Regions from separate parts of the Acerihabitans sp. genome, predicted to be linked through region 2. Evidence: predicted binding sites of a transcription regulator. Region 2 holds the regulator's gene; the other holds the start of a gene.
The links. Region 2 encodes PhoB, which activates phosphate uptake and scavenging genes when phosphate is short. Its sites were predicted from a motif close to CTGTCATAAAACTGNCNNAT; they were not measured.

Region 1: phoA (alkaline phosphatase) is a predicted target of PhoB. The motif match lies at 2,020-2,039, and genes of this name have one in related genera.

The regions. Positions count from the first base shown of each region.
Region 1 is NZ_DASWOM010000092.1:84,710-88,571, reverse strand. Features, by position in the region: gene VGC33_RS15705 (DNA alkylation repair protein) at 1-352, opposite strand, end outside; gene phoA (alkaline phosphatase) at 520-1,947, opposite strand; gene VGC33_RS15695 (endonuclease/exonuclease/phosphatase family protein) at 2,234-2,995, shown strand; gene clsB (cardiolipin synthase ClsB) at 2,998-3,862, shown strand, end outside.
Region 2 is NZ_DASWOM010000128.1:39,453-43,314, forward strand. Features, by position in the region: gene VGC33_RS21050 (PstS family phosphate ABC transporter substrate-binding protein) at 1-212, opposite strand, end outside; gene phoR (phosphate regulon sensor histidine kinase PhoR) at 209-1,546, opposite strand; gene phoB (phosphate response regulator transcription factor PhoB) at 1,571-2,260, opposite strand; gene VGC33_RS21065 (exonuclease SbcCD subunit D) at 2,472-3,794, shown strand; gene VGC33_RS21070 (AAA family ATPase) at 3,791-3,862, shown strand, end outside.

The DNA.
Region 1 (3,862 bases), on a different contig from region 2:
CGAAGGGGGTAAAAAAGCGCAGGGCCTCCATCGAGAGATCGAAATCTTCAAGCCCGTACATCGCCACATACTCCGGCAATACCAGGGTGACAAACCGATTGTCCAGGCGGGGCGCCAACCGGCGTAAAATCGCCAGCGCCGGCGCTAAATCCGAAGGCAGTCCGTCGTGCAGGCAAACGCTAACCCGCCGCAGGCGCGCCATCAGCGATAGCGCATCAAGTCCCTCGGCGGTGGCGGCCAGGAAACGGGCGCTGTCAAAACCGGGATGGACGGCGGCGGTTTGCGCCGCGATATCGCGCAACCGGGCATGGTTAAAGATTTCCTTCAGCGCGGGCGCGCTTTGCTCGGACATGTCATCTGATCTTATGGGAGAGGAGCCAGTTCGCAGGCTAAAGAAAATGGCGGGTTTAGGCAAGTCTCACTGTGCTCAAACCCCTTCCCGGCGGTGGAAAATGGCCGGGGTTGACACGCCATGGCGCGCTCCCCGGGTCCATTTCCGCGCTTACCGGGCGGAAGGTATTATTGAATGCCCAGCGCGTCGCGCATGGTATAGAACAAATCGGTCTGGTCGGTCAGACCGGCCACATTGCCCGCGTACGGACCAAAGGCGGCGATGCGCAACTGGGTGCCGGTGTGGCCTTGGGACTCGGGGTCTTCGGAATTGCCGTAGCTGATGGCCATCACCGCGCCGTCTTTGGTGGTCAGCGCCTGGGTCAGGCCGGGAGCCTTGGCGTCCGCTTCGATAATCTGGCTGGAGTGGGCGTGATCGGCGGTCACCACCACCAGCGTGTTGCCGTCGGCGCGGGCGAATTCCAGCGCCTTTTGCACCGCTTCGTCCAGGTCCACCGTCTCGCCGAACTGGCCGCACGGGTTGGCGGCATGATCCTGCTTATCGATGGATGCGCCTTCAACCTGCAGGAAAAAACCGTTCGGATTGACATTGAGCAGCTCGATGGCTTTTTGCGTCATCGCCGCCAGGGTAGGCACCCCGGCGCCGCGCGCGGGATTATCGACGCAGGTTACCGGCGGCTGGTCGATATTGCCGTGATAGACGGCTTTCGGGCCTTGCCAGCGCACCGGCATATTGCCTTCGGCGAACAGGCCCAGCAGCGGTTTATCCTGGTTGGCCAGGGTCACGCCCCGCAGGCCGTCCAGATCGCCCACCAGCTGATAGCCGCGCGCCACGGCTTGTTCCCGCAGGGTTTTACCTTGCCACTCGCCGGCTTTCGCGATTTCGCCGAAGGTTTTGCCGCCGCCGCCCAGGGTAACGTCGGCGCGGGCCGCCAGCAGCTGTTCGGCAATGGAGCCTCGCCCCTGGTTTTCCAGCGCCTGGGCCGGGCAATCCTTACTGGTGACGACCGGGCCGTAGCATTTGCGCGAGCCGACGTGAGCCACCAGCGCCGCCGGGGTGGCGTCTTCCAGCTCGGCGGTGGACACGTTGCCGGTGGCTTTGCCGGCCGTTTTAGCCAGTTCCAGGATGGTCATATGGTCCTTGCCGAACACATCGACCCCCAGCGCGCCGTTATAGGTTTTCACCCCTGTGGACCACGCGGTGGCGGACGCCGCCGAATCGGTGACGTAGCCGGGTTTATGGCTGGTCTTATCCAGCGCGTAGTGGGTGTATTGACCGGTCAGCGGCAGCGCGTCAATGCCGGGGAACGCGTTGCCCGCCCCGAGCGCGTAGTTGCGCGCGGCGGTGATTTCCGAATCCCCCATGCCGTCGCCAATCAACAGGATAACGTTTTTTGCCCGCCGGTTGGTCAGCGCCGCCTTCAGCGCCTCGGTCTGGTCCGCCTGCAGCCGGCGGGCGCCGCCGGGCTGGGTAATATCACCCTGCGCCGCGCGCGGGCTTTCGGCGCCGGCCGCCTCAGGCGCCAACAGGGCGTTGCCGCCCACCAGTGCGAGGGTAAAAACGAGGGAAAGTAAGGGACGTTGCGGATGCGGCATAAATAACACTCCTGTAGCCAGCCGGGGGGACGAATATGTCTGAATTTAATAATCTGTAAGTCTACGTAACCAGGATGGCATTTTTATGACACAGGGAATTAACAAACCCGCTCAATCTTGGCGAGGTTGTTCCGCAGCAGCTAAGATATTAAGCACACTTATTAATAATTACTTCTTACTTACTTAGCCCGCGTTATCACGGGGAGTGGGTTTTTGTCGCTTAATTTTGCAGGGGTTCGCTACCATGCTTCGAACGGAATATCACCACAATAACGATGCGCCGGGCGTGCCGCAGGCGGAGCAGGGATTTTCCTTTAAGGTACTGACCATCAATACCCATAAAGGTTTTGCCGCCTTTAACCGGCGTTTTATCCTGCCGGAGCTGCGCGAGGCGGTGCGTACCGTTGCTCCCGATATCGTCTTTCTCCAGGAAGTCCTGGGCGCGCACGAAAAGCATTCACAGCGTTTCGAAAACTGGCCGGTGGTACCGCAGTATGAATTCCTGGCCGACACCATATGGACCGATTTCGCCTATGGGCGCAATGCGGTCTATCCCGATGGCGATCACGGCAACGCGCTGCTTTCCCGGTTCCCCATCACCAGCCAGAACAATCTGGATGTGTCCATCGACGGCACCGAGAAACGCGGCATGCTGCACTGCGTGCTACAGGTGCCCGGACGTGAACTGCAACTGCATGTGATTTGCGTGCATTTGGGACTGAAGGAAAAGCATCGCCGGGAGCAAATGCTGCGCATGAGCAGGCATATCGCCACGCTGCCGGCGGACGCGCCGCTGGTGGTGGCCGGCGACTTTAACGACTGGCGCCAGCAGGCCAACGCGCTTTTGCGCCGCGAAGCCGGCCTGACCGAGGTATTCACCCAGGCGCGCGGGCGTCCCGCCCGTACCTTTCCCGCCCGTTTCCCCCTGCTGCGCCTGGATCGTATTTATGTCAAAAATGCCGGTATCACCGCGCCGACCTCCCTGGCCAACCAGCCATGGTCGCACTTATCCGATCATGCCCCCCTCGCCGTGGAGATTTGTTTATGAGCATGAATATGGAGTGGCGCGACGGCAACCGCATTACCTTGCTGGAAAACGGCGAAGCGTTTTTCCCTGCCCTATACGAGCGTATCGGCCAGGCGACGAAAGAAGTACTGGTGGAAACGTTTATCCTGTTCGAGGATAAGGTCGGCAAAGCGTTGCAAAAAAACCTGATCGCCGCGGCGGAACGCGGGGTGCGGGTGGAATTAATGGTCGACGGTTACGGCTCGGCGAATTTGTCCGACGCCTATGTCGGCGCCCTGACCTCCGCCGGGGTGCGTTTTCGCTATTACGATCCCCGCCCGGCGTTTATGGGCTTGCGCACCAACATGTTTCGCCGCCTGCATCGCAAAATCGTGGTGGTGGACGGCCTGACGGCCTTTATCGGCGGCATCAATTTTTCCGCCGAGCACCTGAGCGATTACGGCCCGGAGGCCAAACAGGACTATGCGGTGGAAGTGGAAGGGCCGGTGGTGGCGGATATCCATCGCTTCACCCTGCAGGCGGTATATAGCGAAGATCACCACCGCAGCTGGCTGCGCCGCCGCTCCAGGCTGCCGGCCCATAACCGCCAGCCCGGCGAGGCCCAGGCGCTGTTTGTCTATCGGGATAATGATGAGCACGACACGGACATCGAACGCCACTATATCGATATGCTGCGCAGCGCCCAACGCGAAGTGATTATCGCCAATGCCTATTTTTTCCCCGGCTATCGCCTGCTGAAGGAAATGCGCAACGCCGCCCGGCGCGGGGTGAGGGTGGTGCTGATCGTGCAGGGAGAGCCGGATATGCCCATCGTTAAGGTGGGCGCGCGCATGCTATACAACTACCTGGTGCCGGAAGGGGTGAAAATCTATGAATATTGCCGCCGCC
Region 2 (3,862 bases):
GCCGCCGTGGCCGATCCGCCCGCCTGGATCTGCACGCCGACATCCGGGAAGTCATGCCTGAAATCCGCCGCCCACAGCGCCATGATATTCGCCAGGGTATCGGAACCGCTGCTGGTAAGGCTACCCGACAGTACCGGCAGCGGCCGCGCCGCCGCGGGCAGGACCGCCAGTATCCAAAGCAGCCAGCCCAGGGTTTTTACCGCTTTTATCATCGGGATCTAATACGTGGTAAGTGAGTGGCGCTATTGTCGGTCAGGACGGCGGGTACAATCAACCGGTTGGGCAAGGTAAAAAAGAAACGGGTACCGGCGCCGGGTTCGCTGATGACATCAAGCCGCGCATCGTGATTGCCAAGGGCGTGCTTTACGATGGCAAGCCCGAGGCCGCTGCCGCCGGTCTGGCGCGAACGGGCCTTATCGACCCGGTAAAAACGCTCGGTCAGGCGCGGCAGATGTTCCGGGGCGATGCCCGGCCCGTTATCGCTGACCTGAAACTGCGCGCCGTCGGGCGTACGCTGCCAGCACACCTCGATACGGGTGCCCGGCGGCGTATGGATGACCGCATTGTAGATAAGGTTGGACATCGCGCTGCGCAGCTGATCTTCATTGCCGCGCACCATTAACTGTTCGTTGACCCGAAACACGATTTCATGCCGTTCCTGGCTGAGCGCGCCGGCGCTTTGCTGCAGGCGCCTGAGGATGGCGGGAATATCGATGCGATCATTGACTTCGCCCTGCGGCGCGGCCTCGATACGAGATAAGACCAGCAGTTGCTTGACCAGGCGCTCCATGCGCTGCGTCTGATCCTGCATGGTATGCAGGGCCTTGGCGCGGATGGCCTCATCCATATCCTGGTCGCTCATCATTTCCAGATAACCCTGCAACACCGTCAGCGGCGTACGCAGCTCATGGCTGGCATTGGCGAAAAAGTTGCGCCGGGCCCCTTCCAGCTGACGCATCTGGGTCACGTCGCGCGCCACCATTAACAGCTGATCGTCGGTATAGGGCATCACGCGGAATTCTACATAGCGTTGCTTGTTAAGCAGTAGCGTTAACGGCCGCTCGAAAGATCGGCTCTGTATATAGCTGTTGAATTCAGGATAACGCAGCAAGTTGAGGATATGCTGGCCGTTGTCTTCCGGCCAGCGGAACCCGAGCAGCTGTTGCGCCAGGCCGTTGCACCAGAATATATGGCCGTCGTCGGTCAGCATCACCAACGCATCCGGCAGGGTTTCGGCGCCGCTGCGAAACCGTTTAAACAGCGTGGCCAATTCCCGCCGCCGCCGCCGGTGGCGCAACTGCATCTGATGCAAGCCGTAAAACAGCGGTTCCCAGCTTCCCCGCCCAACCGGCGGCTTATGCCTGAGATCAACCCATAGCCAGCGCGACAGCCGCAGTTGGTAATAATAATTGCGCACCAGCGCCGCCAGCAGCGCCGCCACCAGAAGCCAGGCCAGATGGCCGACGAAAAGCGACAATAACAGGGCCGGCAGGCAAAACAGCCCCAGCTCAAGCACTATTTTACGCCAGGATAATCGTTCTAGCACCGGCAAAGCTCCCCTGTTACCGCGCTAATAGCGCGCGGAAAAACGATAGCCGGTGCCGCGGACCGTCTGCACCATCCGATCGTGACCGCCGGTTTCCAGCGCTTTGCGCAGCCGGCGAATATGCACATCAACCGTCCGGTCCTCAACATACACATTAGTGCCCCAGACATGGTTTAACAACTGTTCGCGGCTATATACCCGTTCGGGATGAGTCATGAAAAAGTGCAGTAGTTTAAATTCGGTAGGCCCCATCTCCAGCGCCAGCTCGTTGGAGGTCACCCGGTGCGACGACGGATCCAGGCTCAGCCCCTGCAGTTCGATTTTATCTTCCACCGCCATCGGCGAAATGCGGCGCATTACCGCCTTGATCCTGGCCAGCAGCTCCTTGGGCGAGAACGGTTTGGTAATATAATCATCCGCGCCCACCTCCAGCCCACGCACCCGGTCTTCCTCCTCGCCGCGCGCGGTCAGCATCATGACCGGGATATCGCGGGTGAGCACCTCGCGTTTCATATGTTTAATAAATTGAATTCCCGAACCGCCTGGCAACATCCAGTCGAGCAATACCAGATCCGGATAAGGCTCCGCCATACGGCTCACCGCCGCGCCGTAGTCTTCGGCTTCGATGGGCTGGAAGCCATTCTGTTCAAGTACGAAGCACACCATTTCACGAATCGGCGCTTCGTCTTCCACGACTAATATGCGTTTTGCCATTTTTTCCTGCCATTAATCTCTGCGGTTAACGTGCCCGGGCATTATGCGTCACTTTTATGACAGATTTATTAAAATCAGCCCATTGTGCCGCAAGCTTAGCGCATGGCGATTTTTTTCGGCTTGGGCGGCCAAAATTAAACACTTTCCGTCGGCATCGACCGGGCGAGGGTTTATACTCTCGCCCTGACTTTTGCACTCTCGCTGGAGCGTCATGCGGATCATCCATACTTCTGACTGGCATCTGGGTCAGTCGTTTTACACCAAAAACCGCGCCCGCGAGCATCGGGCTTTTTTGCAATGGCTGGTGGCCCAAGTGGAAGAGCAGGATATCGACGCGGTGATCGTGGCCGGCGATATCTTTGATACCGGCACCCCGCCAAGCTATGCCCGCGAACTGTTCAACCGTTTCGTGGTGGCGTTGCAGCCCACCGGTTGCCGGCTTGTCGTGCTGGCGGGCAATCACGACGCGGTGGCGACCCTGAATGAATCCCGCGCGCTGCTGGCCTGCATGAATACCCGGGTTATCGCCGGCATCCACGGCGAAGGCGCGATCGGCGGCCGGGACGATGACGATAGCGCCGCCGGTAACCCCGACGACGACAGCGGCGACCAAGCGGTTTTTGTGCTGTACGATCGTAGTGGAAAGCCGGGGGCGATACTGTGCGCTATCCCTTTTTTACGCCCGCGCGACCTGCTGACCAGCCGCGCCGGACAATCGGGCGATGAGAAGCAACGGGCGCTGATGGATGCCATCGCCGCCCATTACCAGACGCTTTATGACCGGGCGCTGGCCCTGCGCGCCCAACTGCCCGGCCGGCTGCCGATTATCGCCACCGGACACCTGACCACGGTGGGCGCCGCCACCACCGATTCAGTGCGGGATATTTATATCGGCAGCCTCGACGCGTTTCCCGCCCAGCTGTTCCCCCCGGCGGACTATATCGCCCTTGGCCATATCCACCGACCGCAGTGCGTGGGGGGACAGCAGCACATCCGCTATTGCGGCTCGCCCATCGCCCTGAGCTTTGATGAAACCGGTCAGCCCAAGCAGATCAATATCGTCAGTTTTGACGCCGAGGGGGTGGCGGAGATCACCCCACGGTTGATACCGGAAATCCAGGCCCTGCGCCTGATAAAAGGCAACCTGGCGGAAATTGAAGCCCGGCTGCGCGCGTTCAGCGACTATCCGGCGTCCACCCCGGTCTGGCTGGATATCGAAGTGGTGACCGACGCCTGGCTGAATGATATCCAACAGCGTATCCAGCAGTTGGCGGCCGATTTACCGGTCGAAATCGTGCTGTTGCGGCGTAACCGCGAGCAGCGGCCGTCGGCCATGGAGCGCCGGCAACGGGAGACGTTGGTCGAACTGAGCGCCGGCGACGTGTTTGAGCGGCGCCTGGCGCTTATCCCCCCTCCCGCGCCGGATAACCTGGACGCCATACGCCTGCTCTACCGCCAGGTGACGGCGGAGGTGCAGCGGGACGCCGCGGCGGAAAACCCGCCGGCCGCCGAGAACGAAGGCAACATCCGATGAAAATCCTGACGCTGCGGCTGAAAAATATCAACGCCCTGCGCGGCGAGTGGAAAATTGATTTCACCGCC